DNA from 3 places in the Novosphingobium sp. BL-S-32 genome. Region 1 is predicted to be linked to each of the others. Evidence: riboswitches for the same ligand, from Rfam matches in the RefSeq annotation. Region 1 holds a riboswitch; each other region holds the start of a gene.
The links. A riboswitch is a leader RNA that binds a small molecule or an ion and turns the genes downstream of it on or off. The one in region 1 is predicted to bind cobalamin.

Region 1 (3,267 bases):
CTGTCGTGACCGGGTATTCCATCGCGATTTCGACCGCATCGGTCCGCAGCAGGCTGTCGACGGTACTCCGCGCCCGACCCGCGCGTCCCTTTTTGCGGAAATAGGCGATTTGCCGCGTGCCGCGCACGAGCCGGTCGGCGCGCACGCTCAGCAGGTCCGCCGCACCGGGGCCGAGGCCGACGCCGTGGATGGTTCCTGACGCGCTCATTCCGCGCGGCTCGCCAGTGCGTTGACGGCCGCCACGGTAATGGCGCTCCCACCAAGCCGTCCCTCGACGATGCAGCAGGGAACCGGTGCGGTCAGCCACAAGGCATGCTTGGACTCGGCCGCGCCGACGAAGCCCACCGGGCAACCGATGATGGCCGCCGGGCGGGGGCAGTCGGGGTCCTCAAGCATGTTGAGCAAGTGAAACAGCGCGGTCGGCGCGTTGCCGATGGCGACGATCGCGCCGCCGAGATGTGGCCGCCACAGTTCCAGCGCCGCCGCCGAGCGGGTGTTGCCGATCCGGTGCGCAAGGTCCGGCACTTCGGCATCGCCGAGGGTGCAGATGACCCCGTTGTAAGCTGGCAGGCGGGCGCGGGTAATGCCTTCGGACACCATCCGTGCATCGCAGAGCACGGGCGCTCCCGCAGCCAGCGCGGCGCGCGCGGCGACTGCAAAGCCGGCGGAAAAGCGGATGTGCGCGGCCAGTTCGACCATGCCTGCCGCGTGTATCATGCGGACGGCAACGGGCTCCTCCTCGGCGGAGAAGCGGGCAAGGTCGGCTTCCGCGCGTATGGTGGCAAAGGACTGGCGGTAGATCGCCGCGCCGTCCTTTTCATAATCGTAAGGCATCAAGCGACTCCAAAATGGGCGAGGAGGTCTGCGGCATTCAGACCCGAGCGAAGGGGCGGAGAACCGGCGCACGCGCTGAAGGAAAGGTCGTAGGCACCCTCGCGCCCGGTCACGACCACATCGGCGGCACCGGGATGGGCGCAGCCCTTGGCACAACCCGAAACGTGCAGGTGCCCGGCGACATGCGGCGCAAGGCGGGCGGCGAGCGTCCGGGTCTCGACACTGGCTTGCGGGCAGTCGGGCGCGCCGGGGCAGGCATCGGCGCGCAGCAGCGAATGGTGGGGATCGATCGACAGGCCTTCGTGCTCGATCGGCCCGCCCCCCTCAGTCAGAAGGATGCGCCAGGGCGACGTACGAATGCCCGCCACGCCGGAGTCTTGCGCCAATCGCAGGAAGGCTTGCGCGCTCACGCGCCCGAACGGCAGGCCATAGGCGGTGCCCATCGCGTGACGGCCGGGGACGGGCAGGGGCGCGGCGAGCCCGGGGGCGGCGGTTCCTGTCGCCCAGTCCGGCAAGGGCGCGGAATGGCGTGCCATGCGGCCCGCACTTGCTCCGCCGCTTGCCATGAACCAGCGCGTCAGATCGATCAGCGCGGTGACTTCCCGGCCCGGCGCCAGTCCTATGCCGGTAGAGCGTCCATCGGCGCGCAGCAGGAGCATGCCGTCGCGCCCGCGCTCGATCCGGAAATCGCCGGGTTCGGCGGACAGCATCGGCACAGGTCCGGCGTCGATGACGAAACCGGCCTTGCCCGGTAGTACGGGCAATTCGTCGAGGCGCTCGTCCAGTTCGCGAGCGATGCGATGGGTATCCTCGCCGGGGCGCCCTGCGGGCGAGACGAGGATATTGCGCCGGGCTTCGCGTGTTGCGTCCGCATCCACGAGGCCGGTCTCCAGCAACCGGTCGAGCAGGCGCGGCCATTCGGCCTCGCTCACACCGCGAATTTGCAGGTTCGCGCGGCGTGTAAGGTCAAGCGCACCCGACCCATGCGCGAGCGCCGCTTCGCCCAGAGCCACGGCCTGAGCGGGCATCAGGCGGCCGAGACGCGGCTTTACGCGGACCAGCAGCCCGTCTCCCGCCATCATCGGGCGCCAGGCATCGGGGCACCATCCCCTTACCGTGCCGCCGCTTCGATCCCCTTCCAGCGGACCCAAAATCGCTCTCCGCGCGCCGGGCGAACGAAGGCGGGGCATACCGACATGGCCGGCCGACGCGCGGCGATGGGCAGGCGCGAACTACGCCCACCACCACGCGACCGTGCAGCCCCAGCCACACAGCTTCGTCGCCCAGACGGAGAAGAACCGTGCCATGACCATCCCCTGGGTCAGGGCAAGAGCGACCAGTGCGCCGGCAGGTCTCCTGGCTCGCGGGTCACAGCTTGATACACGCCTTCCCAGACCGGCAACGCGCCGGTCCAGTGGCTGCCCTTAAAAGGGCGTGTGCATCGCGCTATCCGCTTACAGTTGCAGGGACAGCCGCGGATTTGGGGGCTACACCCCCGCACCGCATTCCCGATTAAGCCCCTTCGGGGGCACCGGCACGATCATGTCCGGCAACAGGCACGCCTGTCACCTTGCCGCCGCTCTATCGAATTGGCTCTGCCAAGCCAATAGCCGATCCATAGTCGTCGCGAGCGCGATCACGCGCTACGGCGAGGCTTCCAGCCCTGCGACCGCATCGCGGCTCCAGCCGCCGCCCATCGCCAGATAGAGCGATACCCGTGCCTGCAACGCCGCCGTCCGCGCCTGCACGAGGTTGAGTTCCACGTTGAGCAGGCCGCGCTGGGCAACCAGCTGTTCAAGATAGGGCGAATAGCCCTCGCGGCGGCGGTTGGTGGCAAGGCGCAGGCCTTCGGCGTCTGCCGTGCGCTGGGCGGCCAGGATGGTCATGAGTTCGTCCGCTTCCCGGGCCGAGCCAAGCGCGTCCTCCACCTCGCGAAAGGCGGTGAGCGCGGCCTTGCGGTAGGCCAGCGCGGCATTGTCCCGCTGGGCGGCGGCGCTTTCGGCCCCGGCGCGCAGCCGTCCGCCTTCGAAGATCGGCGCAAGGATGCTGCCACCCAGAGACCACACTCCGATCGGATCACCCACCAGCAGCGAGGACCATACCAAGGCGCCGGAGCCGGTGAGTTGAAGCTGCGGCAGGAAACGCTTGCGGGCAGCGGCGAGCGACTTGTCGGCGGCAGCCAGTTGCAGCTCGGCCTGCGCCACGTCCGGTCGGCGCGCCAAGAGCTGGGACGGCAGGCCTTCCGGGATCACCGGCTCTGTCAGCAGGGCGAGCGAAGTGGCGCGCGCGACGCCGCCGGGCACGTTCCCTGCGAGCAGGCGCAAGGCATTTTCCTGCCGCGCCGTGGCTTCGCGCAAGGAGGGGATCAGTTGGGCGGTGGCCTGATACTCGGCCTGTGCCTGCGCAAGGTCCAGACGCGGCGAATAGCCCGCG
Region 2 (3,267 bases), on a different replicon from region 1:
CTTCACCGGCGACGGCTGCCGCCGCGACGAGGATGGCTATTACTGGATCACCGGCCGCATCGACGACGTGATCAACGTCTCCGGCCACCGCATGGGCACGGCCGAGATCGAATCGGCGCTGGTGGCCCATCCGGCGGTTGCCGAGGCGGCAGTCGTCGGCATGCCGCACGAGATCAAGGGGCAGGGCATCTATGCCTTCGTCACCTGCAATGCCGAAGTCGAGCCGGACGAGGCGCTGCGCAAGGAACTGATCAAGTGGGTTCGCCATGAGATCGGCCCGATCGCTACGCCGGACGTCATCCAGTTCGCGCCGGGCCTGCCCAAGACCCGCTCGGGCAAGATCATGCGCCGCATCCTGCGCAAGATCGGCGAGAACGACTTCTCGAACCTCGGCGATATCTCGACGCTTGCCGATCCCTCGGTGGTCGAGAACCTGATCGCCAACCGGCCGCAGCCGGCAACTGCATGACCGGACGCGGAGGATGCCCGGGAAAGCCCGGTGCATCCTCCGCGTGGGTTCAGCCTGCGTCGGTGGCCACCTCGATGGCGTCGAAGTCACGCCAGCGGTAAACGGCGTAGCTCAGCACCCAGCACAGCACGAACAGGCCGATAATAAGGAAGCCGAGCGTGTTGAAATGCTCGGACAGTGCGCTGACGCCGGACCAGAAGCCGCCTTTCAGCCCGAACTTGTCGACCAGCAGCGCCGCCGTCTGGATCGACCCGATCACCAGCGCCACAAGGGCTGAGATCGAGGTGATCGTGATGTTGTAGTAGAGCTTGCGGATCGGCTTCACGAAAGCCCATTCGTAGGCGCCGAGCATGATGACCCCGTCGGCAGTGTCGATCAGCGCCATGCCCACGGCGAAGAGCACCGGGAACACCAGCACCGTTCCGAGCGAAATGCCGTCCGCCGCGTGAGCGCCCGAAAGGCCGAGGATCGCCACTTCGGTCGCGGTATCGAAGCCCAGGCCGAACAGGAAGCCGAGCGGGGCCATGTGCCAGCTCTTGCGTACCAGACGGAACAGCGGGCGCAGGATGCGCGCCATCAGGCCGCGCCCGGCGAGCAGGATGTCCAGATCCTCCTCCGCATAAGTGCCGCCGCCACGAACCTGCTGGAAGCGAGACCACACGCCGCGTAGGATCGCGAGATTCATGATGGCGATGGCGAAAAGGAAGCTGGCCGAAACGACCGTGGCGATAACCCCGCCGGACTGACCGAATGCCTCGAAATCGTCCAGCGTGCTGGCCGCCGCCGCGATCGTGGTCGCCGCGATCAGCACGATGGCCGAGTGCCCGATCGCGAACCACAGCCCGACCGTGAGCGGGCGCTGCCCGTCCTGCATCAGCTTGCGGGTAACATTATCGATCGCGGCGATGTGGTCGGCGTCCACGGCGTGGCGCATGCCAAGGCTCCAGGCGAGCACGGCGGTGCCGAGCATCACGGGATTGCCGTGGAACGCGCCGAACGCCCAGAGCCAGGTGGCGACGTTCGCGCCCACGAGCGCGGCAAAAAGCACCGCGACCCGACGGCGCAGGCGCGGTTTGCCGGAAGGCCCCTCGGCCGCCGTTGTTCGATGCGAAACAGAACTGACTTGCATTCGTGAATACCCCGTCGGCGTCAGCGACTTTCGGGGAGGGCCTCCGCGCGAACGGCCGGCCTGTGCGCCGGACGGACGCCGTCCAGCGCCCGGCACGCATGCCGGTGCGGCCCTCGCCGCACGTGCGTCGCTCAGACGGAGTTACCGTGCCACGGCCATCCCCTGGGCCAGGGCAAGAGCGACCAGACGCCGGCAGGTCTCCTGGCTTGCGGGTCAAGGCCTCGATGCACGGCCTTCCCAGGCCCCGCATGACTTAGCGTCCGGCCCAGTGGCTGCGGCAAGGGCGCCTTGCCCTGCCGCGATGTGCATCGCGCTCGCCGCTTACAGTTGCAGGGACAGCCTCGGTTTCAGACGCAAGGTCCTCACCGCGTTCCCTTTTAAGCCCCTTTCGGGACACCGGCGCGATCAGTGCCGAGACCCTGAAAGCGTCTCGACGGCCGCATTGGTAGTCTCGGCGGTGCATCAGGGCAAGAGCGCTTCACGAGCCGGAACCGCCTTCGCATTTCGGCGCCCGGACCAAATGGGTCGCGATTTTTCCCGATCGGAAGGTGATTTTATGAGCGTAAAAATGATCCGCACTCTACAATAGGCAATTACTGCGAGTGAAATCATTAAGAGTCGATGGTGAATCCGGCTGAATTTCATGTGAAATAATATTCTCCTCGAGATGGTGGATCATATATTTCTGACTCACAGTAGCGACACTTGAATAGGAGAGGCATTTCGGGAGGCTTCCGATGCTCGAGGGTGCAAGAAACGAGCTTTTTTCTGAACTTATCGCAACTTGTGACGGGATGCTGGCGCCGGCCGTCTATGCGCGCATCTACGAAACCGCCCAACGCGGCGGTCAGATCGTCGAAGTCGGCACGGCCATGGGGGCGGCCACGGTCGCACTCGCGCTGGGTTTGCGAAATTCGGGCAAATCTGGCCATGTGTTCACGTTCGATCCGATGACAGGCGGCCCGAGGCGATCGTTGAACTCGCCAGGGAAACGCATCGCGCGAATAGAGGCCAATCTGGCGCGCTACGGTGTCCAGGATCTGGTCACGGTTACGCCATCCGATCTGCGAAGCGGGCTTTCGGTTCTCCCGGACGACCAGACCGTTTCCGTCCTGATGCTCGACGCCGATGGGCGGATCGATCGCGATCTGGAAACGCTTGAGCAGCGGCTTGCGCCCGGTTGCTCCATGATAATCGACGATATCGCCGATCAGGTGCGGGTGAAGCGTCAGGGCGCGACTTACCGCATAGACAGCAAGATGCGTCTGTCATGGTTGCTGATCAACAAGCTCACCGAGTCGGGAAAGCTCAGCGCCGGGCAACAGCTGGTGGACACCTACTTCGGTGAAGTCATCGCCGACGCGAACAGTATCATCGACCGCGACGATACGCTTGAGGCCTATCGACAGCTCGTTTTTCAGACCGCCTCGACCAATCGCCTGCAACGGCTTCGTTCTTATCTCCTGGAGCAGGGGCAGGAGGTCGCACCCGATTTCGTGGCGAAATGCCGAAGGTTTTACCGGCGCATCAAATACCGCCGGCTCGCCGCCTCGTCCGAAATGAATGCCGCCGAAGAATCTTCGCGGGGCGGTTCCGGCGGAGAGCAGGTGGCCGCGTGACCCTCCCACACCCGGCCATGGGCGATCGCGCGTAAAGGCTTTTCAGATCC
Region 3 (3,267 bases), on a different replicon from region 1:
GCTGGCCGTCAGCGACCCACGGCGGAACACGCGCTCGCCGGGGCGCCCATCGGGTGTGTCGGCATGGGCTATGGGGGAAAGCGCGGTTTCCAGCGTCGAATAGTGGAACGTATGGCCGCGCACAGGATGGCCGTCGATCTTGGCCTCCTGCATTCCCAGAGCAGCCAGTCGAGGCTGCATTGTCGCTTGGGCCGCTAGCAGGCCGAGCAGGGCGGTGCGGGTGCCCTTGCCGTCATCCAGCGTCTCGCACGTGTAGAGCATGCCGCCACACTCCGCGAGGATCGGGCGACCGGCGGCGTGATGCGCGCGGATCGAGGCCAGCATCGGCGCATTGGCGGCAAGGCGATCCAGATGCAGTTCGGGATAGCCGCCCGGCAGCCAGAGCGCATCGCATGCGGGCAGGGCCGCGTCGGTCAGCGGCGAGAAGAACACGGCCTGCGCGCCTGCCTCTTCGAGGAAGGCGACGTTGGCCGGGTAGATGAAGGCGAAAGCCTCGTCGCGGGCAATGGCGATGCGCTTGCCGGCGAGCGATGGCGGCGGGGTCATGCCCTCCGGCGCGGCGAAGGTCACGGGCTCCGGAAGCCAGAGCGCGCTGTCCGGCAGCAGATCCGCCGCCCGGTCCAACCGGGCGGAAAGGTCGGCTACTTCGCCCGCCTGCACCAGCCCTAGGTGCCGTTCGGGCAGGCCGATTGCGGCGTCTCGGCCCAGTGCGCCCAGCCAGCGGATGTCACTGGGTACGCTTTGCTCCAACAGGTCCGAATGCCTGGCGCTACCCACACGGTTAGCGAGCACGGCGGCGAGGTTCACGCCCGCGCGATAGGTCGCCAGGCCATGAACGAGCGCGCCGAAAGTCTGCGCCATGGACGATCCGTCTACCACCGCGAGCACCGGCAGGCCGAAGCGCCGCGCGAGGTCGGCGGCGGAGGGATCGCCGTCGTGCAGGCCCATCACCCCTTCGACGAGGATCAGGTCCGCCTCGCACGCCGCTTCGTAGAGCAGCGCGCGGCATTCGGCCTCGCCGACCATGCAGAGGTCAAGCTGGTGCACCGGGGCGCCGCTCGCCGCTTCGAGGATCATGGGATCGAGGAAGTCGGGCCCGCACTTGAACACGCGCACGCGCCGTCCTTCGCGGGCATGGCGGCGGGCGAGCGCGGCGGTGACGAGCGTCTTGCCCTGCCCCGAGGCGGGCGCGGCGACCAGCAGGGCAGGGCAGGCGGTCACTTGCGGCGTTCCGCGTGCAGCGCCGGGCGCAGGGTCACGGTCAGCGCCCAGAGCGTGGCGGCAATGCCGGACCACAGCACCGTGGAGAGCAGGGTGGTCGGGAAATAGCGCCCGATGCGCGGCAGGAATCCGGCAAGCGTCGGATCGGGGAAGCGGCCGCCAAGGAAGTAGAACCCGCCGCTCGACAGCAAGTGCGAGACGAAAGTGGCGGCGATCAGCAGCACGGCCATGGCAGGCAGGGCGGCAAGGCGGTCACCGAGCTTCGCCGCCGCCACGCGCCCGGCAAGCCACATCACGCCATAGGCCGGGACCAGCATCGCGTAGGCCGGGGTAAAGCAGAATCCGGAACCGCCCAGCACCGAGATCACCACGACATCGATCGCATAGCCGAGCGCGAACAGCGCGGCGAAACCGATGACACGGCGGACGAAGAAGCCGAGCACGAAGAAGCTCGCAAGGTCGGTGTCTGGCAAGTGGACGACCTGACTCAGCGAATGGGTGCGCGTCACCAGCATGACGGCGGCGAGCGCGGCAAACACGAAGAGGCTGACGCGGGCGGATGGCGGATTGGCGGAACGGTTCATGTTCTGGGATCTCCCAAGGCGGTTGGGGAAAGGCGTGCAGGAAAGGCCCCGGGCGATATCGCCCCGGCGAGAGGATCAGCGGATCGGTGTCACTCTGGCAGGCTCCTTTCGACACGACTTCGACTGTCGTCTCGCCAGGGCTGCTTCCCGCTACGGGAACCATGCCCTCGTCCGCCCGGTGCATCCCGCCCGCGCAGAGGAACGACGGCAAGGGGCCGGTTTCCTGACTTCCCGGATCGTCGCGCCTTCCGCCGCCTTCTCGGAACCGTCCGGTCCCAATGGCGCATGGCGGGGCGCATCCCCGGTTACAGTTGCGGGAGCAGTGCCGGCATGTCCCGCGAGTTTCCCCGCAGGTCCGGACTTCCCGATTAAGCCCTCTCGGGCACCCTTTGCAGGGGCGGACCTATGGCACTTCGCGGGCGCGCGCAAGCTTCGGGCACTTGCCAGCGGGGCGCCCGCACGATAGTTGCCGCGCCGCGACAGGTTCCTCGTAAGAGGATCAAAAGGGAACACGGGTTCAAGACCCGGGCTGCCCCTGCAACTGTGAGCGGCGAGCCGTGCGGCCATTTCGCCATTGGAGCCGAAGCCATTGACTTGGCAGGATTCTGAGAAGGCGGCCGAGACGGCATTGACCCGCAAGCCAGGAGACCTGCCTGACGCAGTCGTTCTTCGTCCGGACAGGGTGTGCCGGGTGAACGAGGGGGCTTTTTCCTCGCGCAACGACAGCCATTGCCTTGCCGGTGCTCGCGCTTCGGCGGGGGTCTTCGATGCTTGTTTGAAGGAAAACCCATGACGTTCCGGATTTTCGCCACCACGGTTTCGCTCGCGGCCCTCGCGGCGGCCTGCCCGACGATGGCTTTCGCCGACGAAGCAGATAGTGGCGACAGCATCGTCGTTACCGCGCTGCGCACCCCGCTGGCGGCCGATCGCGTCGCCCAGACGGTGACCGTCCTCGACGACGCGCACATCGTTTCCGCGCAGCCGATCGCCCTCACCGACATGCTGCTGCGCACGCCGGGCATCAGCCTTTCGCGCAACGGCGGCTACGGCACGACCACCAGCCTACGCATTCGCGGCGCCGATGCCGGTCAGAGCGTGATGGTGATCGACGGCATGCGCCTCGCCGATCCGTCTTCGACGGCGGGCGGCTATGCCTTCTCCAACCTCTTCACCGACGATATCGATCACATCGAGATCCTGCGCGGTCCGCAGTCGATCCTCTGGGGTAGCGATGCCATCGGCGGCGTCATCAATGTCACCACCCGTGCCCCGACCAAGCCGCTGGAAGGCAGCTTCGCGGTGGAAGCGGGCACGCACGATACCGTCTCGGCGCGTGCCGGCGTGGGCGGCACGTCGGATTCGATCGATTGGCGCGTCTCCGCCTCGCGCTTCACCACCGACGGCATCTCGGCCAGCGATCAGGGCACCGAGCCCGATGGCTATCGCCGGTCTGCGGCCAACG

Region 2: linked by a shared signal. The riboswitch ahead of AC1VVK_RS01675 (HoxN/HupN/NixA family nickel/cobalt transporter) and the one ahead of AC1VVK_RS23775 (cobalamin biosynthesis protein CobG) in region 1 are both predicted to bind cobalamin.
Region 3: linked by a shared signal. The riboswitch ahead of AC1VVK_RS12535 (hypothetical protein) and the one ahead of AC1VVK_RS23775 (cobalamin biosynthesis protein CobG) in region 1 are both predicted to bind cobalamin.

What each region holds. Positions count from the first base shown of each region.
Region 1 is NZ_CM166477.1:1,672,916-1,676,182, reverse strand. It holds gene cobI (precorrin-2 C(20)-methyltransferase) at 1-208, opposite strand, end outside; gene AC1VVK_RS23780 (precorrin-8X methylmutase) at 205-834, opposite strand; gene AC1VVK_RS23775 (cobalamin biosynthesis protein CobG) at 834-1,985, opposite strand; cobalamin riboswitch at 2,164-2,385, opposite strand; gene AC1VVK_RS23770 (efflux transporter outer membrane subunit) at 2,478-3,267, opposite strand, start outside.
Region 2 is NZ_CM166476.1:338,819-342,085, forward strand. It holds gene acs (acetate--CoA ligase) at 1-469, shown strand, start outside; gene AC1VVK_RS01675 (HoxN/HupN/NixA family nickel/cobalt transporter) at 519-1,598, opposite strand; cobalamin riboswitch at 1,773-2,014, opposite strand; gene AC1VVK_RS01680 (class I SAM-dependent methyltransferase) at 2,336-3,217, shown strand.
Region 3 is NZ_CM166476.1:2,649,902-2,653,168, forward strand. It holds gene AC1VVK_RS12530 (cobyrinic acid a,c-diamide synthase CobB) at 1-1,221, opposite strand, end outside; gene AC1VVK_RS12535 (hypothetical protein) at 1,218-1,805, opposite strand; cobalamin riboswitch at 2,002-2,210, opposite strand; cobalamin riboswitch at 2,270-2,476, shown strand; gene AC1VVK_RS12540 (TonB-dependent receptor plug domain-containing protein) at 2,595-3,267, shown strand, end outside.